Regions from separate parts of the Paenibacillus sp. FSL W8-0919 genome, predicted to be linked through region 2. Evidence: predicted binding sites of a transcription regulator. Region 2 holds the regulator's gene; the other holds the start of a gene.
The links. The regulator CtsR, encoded in region 2, represses protease genes until heat stress. The targets are predictions, from matches to a motif close to ATGGTCAATAAAGGTCAAACA.

Region 1 (3,415 bases), 970 kb from region 2:
TTGCGCTCAGCAAATACTTTGATCTCACGGCCGTTTACAACCAGTGCGCCTTCTTTAGCTTCAACGGTTGCATTCAGTCTTCCGTGAGTCGTGTCATATTTCAAAAGGTGAGCCAGCGTGCTTACGTCCGTCAAATCGTTGATTGCAACGATTTCTACTTCGCTGTTGTTCAGCGCAGCACGGAACACGTTGCGTCCAATACGTCCAAAACCGTTAATACCTACTTTAACCATGAGTAGTTCCCTCCATATTTGTAAAATTAATATATTCAAGACCGGCCGTTAAGCCGATCAAGACAACGGGATAAAGAATAACGAGGCCTTGCACCTGTATGCTTGCTGGACCGTAAGGTTACGATGCCGCTGCATCGATCTCCTTCTCTACCTCCAGCGCAGCCGCCTCATCCGTAACGAGGATATCCTCGTGCCCGAATTTCAGCACGGCATGAATCGCTTTGCCTTTGCTTCGGCCGCCGGCAATGCCAATGATCGTCTCCGTCTGCATGATGTCCTCCAGCCGGAGCCCGAGAGTCAGCATCTTGTGGACAACCGCGCCTTCCTCGCTGAAGTAGTATCCGAAGGATTCGGCAATCGCCCCATCCTGCTGGAGGCTGCGGATCGAGTCCTCGTCCAGCTTGCGTCTTCTGGCCATTTCCATCGCGTCGCCGATCCCGTGGATAATGATCCGGGAACGTCGGATGACATCCACAATCTCCTGGATGTGCTGATCCTGCACTAGGGATTGATAGGCATCCTCGCTAAGGAGATCAGGCACGTGCAGCAGACGATATTCGGCACCCACGCGCTTCGCCATCTTGGAAGCAATCGTGTTAGCCTGAATTTCCATGCTCTCTCCGAGACCGCCGCGTGCGGGCACAAACCATGTGCCTTTCAGAGGCCCTGCCGCAAGCGGTGACATCTGCTCCGCGACTTCGGCGAGCGTGGATCCACCCGTGACGGCGATCGTATCGCCGTTCTCGACGAAGCTTAGCAGTGTTCTTGCTCCGGCACGTCCGAGCTCGCGCTTCACTTCCGGAGAGGATTCACTGTCACCGGGAATGACGACAACCTTGCGGAGTCCGTAGGCCTTCTTGATCTTCTCCTCAAGCTCGACCAGCCCGAACAAATCCTTCATGAGCGGCTCCAGTTCTTCGAGCAGACACAGTCCTGCATGGCTGATCCGCATACCGAGCGTCTCAATCTCGATCAGTCCCTGCGCTTTCAGAAGATCGGTTTCAGCCCGCAGAACCCGTTCCGTCATCGATAAGGATGACGCCAGCGTTCGTCGGCCGACCAGCCCGGACAGCTTGATCTGATGGAGGATCGTGTACCTTCGTTTAAAGGTGTACATCAAATCGGGCAGAAGCTGCTCTTGTATTTCTAATAGGTTACGCATGCATTCCACTCCTGCAAACTTTCGTCTCGGCTCTTCTATCGGTTGGACGTAAAATGTCCCGGGATAACCTTTTAAGTCCCACCCCTATTCTAACCAATAATGATGCAGGTTGCAAGTGTCCGAACGTATATTTCTCTGCAACCATCATTCTTATACATTATGGCCAAATCGAAACCTCTCTATATATCAAAACAATGTTTTATCCGCTCTTGTGTTTTTCTATTAGATAGGGTATAATCATCTTCGTTGCTGATTTTTTATATGCGCCCGTGGTCCAATGGATATGACGTAGGCCTCCGGAGCCTGAGATCGAGGTTCGATTCCTCGCGGGCGCGCCATCTTTAAATTTTCTCATATATGAATTACCCGAAAGTGCCCATGACGGCTCTTTTTTTTACCCAATAGTTTGACTATCTTTGACTTTTTGATTAAAATTGTTTATCATGTGGGTAATACGGTAACAGTATTTATTAGTGATGCACTTAATGAGGAGGTTTTTCACGTGAGTTTTATACCTATGGTCGTTGAACAAAGCAACCGCGGCGAGCGGGCATACGACATCTATTCCAGATTGCTGAAAGACCGCATAATCTTCCTCGGCTCCGACGTCAATGACGTGGTCGCCAATTCCATCATTGCCCAAATGCTGTTCTTGTCGGCAGAGGATCCGGAGAAGGATATTCACCTTTACATCAATAGCCCTGGCGGTTCGATCACCGCGGGCATGGCAATATTCGATACGATGCAATTCATCAAGCCGGACGTCTCGACCATCTGTGTCGGTATGGCCGCCTCCATGGGTGCATTCCTGCTGAATGCAGGCGCTAAGGGCAAGCGCTACGCGCTGCCGAACAGCGAAATCATGATTCACCAGCCGCTTGGCGGCGCACAAGGTCAAGCAACGGATATCGAAATCCGGGCACGCCGCATTCTGAAGATGCGCGACAAGCTGAACCGTATTCTTGCCGAGCGCACCGGCCAACCGCTGGAGCGGATCGAGAAGGATACCGACCGCGACTACTTCATGACGGCTGAAGAAGCCAAAGAATACGGTCTCGTCGACCAAGTGTTGGAGAAGACGCCTTCGCAAGGACTATAAGAAGCAATACATGCAAAAGGCATGCACACGTAAAGGTGCATGCCTTTTTTATGTCAGCATAGAACATAGTGACCAACCCAGCCCTCCATGGTTATTTCTGGTATCATTGTATTGTTGATTCCTACATACAGGGAGGTCCTTATGATCGGCTCAAAAATATCCTTTGTTTTCATGCTCGTGCTCGTCCATCTTCCGTTTCTGATCTTGAACCTGGAGCGTGCCGTTTCCGGCGCCGATCCGCATGCAATTCATGGAGTTGCCTCCATTGTTCTTGTCCTTCTGCTTCTGTTCTCCGGTTTTGTGATGGGGTATACCAATCAGATTTACTACCCCCGCTGGTTCTCGGCTTATTGGCTCGTCGGCGTGTTCTTCATGGTCGTCGGCTACTTGCTGAAGCTCTACGTCGTTCTCATTCCATTCGTCCTTCTCTACGCCGTCCCCCTTTACGGGCTCGTCCACTACACCGGTCACTCGGAGGAGACGGTTTATCCGCTTGTCCATGCGGCCGTTGGTTGGGGAGCCGGTATAATTGGTTACGGAATTGGACATTCCCGCTTCAGACGGAGGGATCCTCAACAAGCAACATGAGATTCCATCGGATCCCTTCAGGATGGATTCGTAATTGGTTCATGAGCTTGTGAATGCCCATATCCGTCTGATTAGCTATACCCAACTGTGATGCAGACCCCTCCGCCATGCCCTACGCATACAAAAATCCCTTGGCCGCTAGGCCTGAAGTTAACCTCAGGCTGCGATCCAAGGGATTTCTTTTTGTATTCCGGCACATTGTTGCATCTTTACATCACAGTGTATCAAACGATCACGTGCCCCGCGTCCACTAGGCTTCAGTTATCCCATGGTTCAGAACCTGCGGTTCCCATCCTTATTTCCATTCCTTCAGCTTCAATTCAAATTCAGGGA
Region 2 (3,415 bases):
TCTGTTCCGATATTGTTATGTCCCAGACGCACGGCTTCTTCTTGAGCCAATGCAAGCACCTTCTGAGCACGTTCCGTAAATCTGCCAAACATCATAATATTGCACCTCCACGTTTCATGTATATTTACCCTCACGAATTTCGGTGTATCGCCGCCCCGAAGGGTCGCGATGCTGCCCGATTCGCCTATTAAAAGAAACAACGGTTATATTCCATTAACCGAACCCTGGCATTTTTATCCCGGGTCAAGAAATATTCTTCCTGAAAGCTCTAGATTCCTGTCTCTTAATCAAAAGTTCATCTACGGCTTCGCAGCCAGCGTTTCCCTGATGAGCTTGGCTCTGTACATATCGCGTTCCGAAGGATTCATGCTCTCCCCGAACGTCTTTTGCAGGAAGCCCGGCTGCGTCTTCACATTAAGCTCATTCATCACCGAGCTGGCCGGACCTTCGAGCAATCCCAGATCCACACCGAGACGGACATCGGACAGCCGCTGCGCCGCTTCCTTGGAATCCATAACCGCCGCGTAGGACAGTATGCCATAGGAGCGCATCACCCGGTCCGTGATCCGCAGCTTGGATTCATTAAGAAGACGCTGTCTGGCGTTCTTCTCATGCTCAATGATCTGCAGGGCGACACTGTGAAGATTTTCAATAATCTCGGCTTCGGTCTGGCCAAGCGTAATCTGGTTGGAGATCTGGAACAGATTGCCCACAGCTTCGCTGCCCTCGCCGTAAATGCCCCGAACGGTCAAGCCCACCTGAGACACGGCCGAGAGAATCCGGTTGATCTGCTGGGTCATCACCAGCGCCGGCAGATGCATCATAACCGAGGCACGGAGGCCGGTTCCGACGTTCGTCGGACAGCTGGTCAGGTATCCCCGCTTGTCATCAAAGGCATAATCGACATGCGCTTCGAAAATATCGTCCAGCGCCGTCGCCCGCTCCCAAGCTTCTCTAACCTGAAAGCCCGGATATAAACACTGTATGCGTAGATGATCCTCTTCATTGATCATGATGCTGACGGATTCGTCCTCTGTCAAAATGACAGCGCCGTTTCGGGATTCATTGGCCAGATTGGGACTGATCAGATGCTTCTCGACAAGCACCCGTTTATCCAAATCGTCAATATCGCTCAATTTGATAACATGCAGCTCCCCGAAATCGTTCAGCCGCTCCCTATCCTTGATGACGCTGATCAGGCGCTCTAGCACTTCGCTCGACTGCTGATTCGTCGCCAGCAGCGGGAAAGGAAGCTGCTGCAGATTGCGCGCCACCCTGACACGGGTGCTGATGACAATGTCGGAATCCTGACCATTCCCGCGCATCCATTCGCTCAGCGCCGTATCGGTAAACCGGTGATTAGACATCACGCATTCCTCCTAGCTAAAAGTGCATCATCATAAGTTCCTCATCCTTGGGCGATATTTCGCTCAAGCTCGCGGATCCGGTCCCGAATCTCGGCGGCCGTTTCAAACTCCTCCTGCACGATCCGGAACTGAAGCTCCTTCTTCAGCTCCTCAATCTTGCGCTTGAGCTGAATGACACCGCCGGTCCGCTTCGGCACCTTGCCGACATGGGACGTATTGCCATGCACTCGCTTGAACAGCGGATCCAGGCGATCCGAGAAATATTTATAACACGAGCTGCAGCCGAAACGGCCAAGCTTGCTGAATTGGGAATACGTCATGCCGCATTCCTCGCAGCGCAGTGTCTGCGCCGGCTTGGCTCCCGCATTCTGGCCCTTGCCGGAAGGATCCAGATCCAGGAGCCCTGACAGCAAACTGTGTATAGAAAAACCATTCGACGTCCCGGGGATCAATTCCCCTTTTTCACGGGCACAAGATTCACAAAAATGAAATTCGGTCTTCTCGCCATTCACGATTTTCGTAAAATGCAATGTCGCTGGTCGTTTACCACATTCCTGGCATATCATACTCCATGCCCTCCTTACACAGACTCACTTACCTAACAAAGCAATAAGCATGGCCTTCATGATTCTCGCACGGAGCTCATCCCGGTAAGGAAGCTTCACATTGAGGCAATCCCTCGAAATGGCGGCCCGCATCAAGCTGGCCTCTCGTTTGTTCAAGAACCTTGACTCCTCCAGCTGGTAGATCAGCCCTTCCGCGACCGTCTGGTCGATCCGGCTGCCGATCGTATGATGCAGATGCTGGTGGAGTGCGGAATGCTGGGGAAGCTCGATCCGCTGGATGCGGATATAACCGCCGCCTCCGCGCTTGCTCTCGACGAGAAAGCCCTTCTCCAGCGTAAATCTGGTGCTGATGACATAGTTGATCTGGGAAGGAACGCAGGAGAACTGCTCCGCCAGATCGTTCCGTTGAATTTCAACGGTTCCCTCCGGGCTTTCCTGCAAAATGCTCTTGAGGTATTGTTCGATAATATCAGAGATATTACGCATGGTCTGTTCATCCTCCACTGTTTGAAACGATAAGACGGATTGTGATCTTACACGTCCGCACAGAGTCATACCTTTAAATTTTAACCATAATCAAAATCAGCGAACCCTGCCCGTTGACTTTGACTTTCTTTGACTTTAATCTCATTATAGCATAACTTTAAAATTTGCCAAGGGGGGGCCACAAAATTTTCGCGCCGGTCTGTTATTCGTAGTCTGCCCATTTTTTCTCACCCTTATAGCCACAGCCCCGCAGGAATTTTGCCTCTTCGAGCGCCTTCCAAGCCTGCCCTTAATCCCCACAACGCGCGCCCGCACTCGAGGCTATAGAAAAAAGCAGCCTGATCCCGGTTCCCCGGCCATAAGGCTGCTCTTCCCTGACTTTATTCCTTTCGAGCCTTCCCGCTGCGCCCTGTCTTTACGCGTCGTAGCTGATTAAATAATGCTGAAGCTCTGTATTGTAATAACCGATGCTGTATTCAATAATCGTCCCCGCACCGTCGTAAGAGGATCTGAGCCGCTTGAGGAGCGGCGTACCCGGACTGACGCCAAGCAGACCCGCCATCTCTTCATCCGCTACGGCCGCCAGAAAACGGTCGCGGAAATTCTCCAGCGTAATCTGGCTTTCTTCAATCCGGTCATAAAGGGAAGGGAGCTCGCCAGGCCCGAAATCCCCTCCCATATCGACAAGCGGCGAAACATAATGCGTATAGTGAATGTAGGGCTGCCCGTCCAGCAGGTACAACCGCTCGATGCGAAGGCATTTTTCGCCGAATTTTTCATACATCTCGCTATCCGGCTCGTGAAACACCCATTCGGTCTTCAAATGGCGCTTCTGAATCTGATGCCCTTCCTCGACCAAAATCTCGGTAAACAGCTTGCCCTTGGAAAGCTTCGAGAACGAGGTATTGCGGGTTACAATCGTCCCTACCCCGCTGCGTTTCTCGACATAGCCCTCCTGGTGCAGCTCCTGAATCGCATTGCGCACGGTCATCTTGC

Region 1: clpP (ATP-dependent Clp endopeptidase proteolytic subunit ClpP) is a predicted target of CtsR. The motif match lies at 1,799-1,819, and genes of this name have one in related genera.

The regions. Positions count from the first base shown of each region.
Region 1 is NZ_JBBOPV010000001.1:973,261-976,675, forward strand. Features, by position in the region: gene gap (type I glyceraldehyde-3-phosphate dehydrogenase) at 1-233, opposite strand, end outside; gene NST44_RS04070 (sugar-binding transcriptional regulator) at 352-1,395, opposite strand; tRNA gene NST44_RS04075 (tRNA-Arg) at 1,659-1,733, shown strand; gene clpP (ATP-dependent Clp endopeptidase proteolytic subunit ClpP) at 1,898-2,494, shown strand; gene NST44_RS04085 (hypothetical protein) at 2,636-3,082, shown strand; gene NST44_RS04090 (PdaC/SigV domain-containing protein) at 3,378-3,415, opposite strand, start outside.
Region 2 is NZ_JBBOPV010000001.1:1,939,077-1,942,491, reverse strand. Features, by position in the region: gene clpC (ATP-dependent protease ATP-binding subunit ClpC) at 1-95, opposite strand, end outside; gene NST44_RS08275 (protein arginine kinase) at 300-1,367, opposite strand; gene NST44_RS08270 (UvrB/UvrC motif-containing protein) at 1,409-1,933, opposite strand; gene NST44_RS08265 (CtsR family transcriptional regulator) at 1,958-2,419, opposite strand; gene NST44_RS08260 (GntR family transcriptional regulator) at 2,835-3,415, opposite strand, start outside.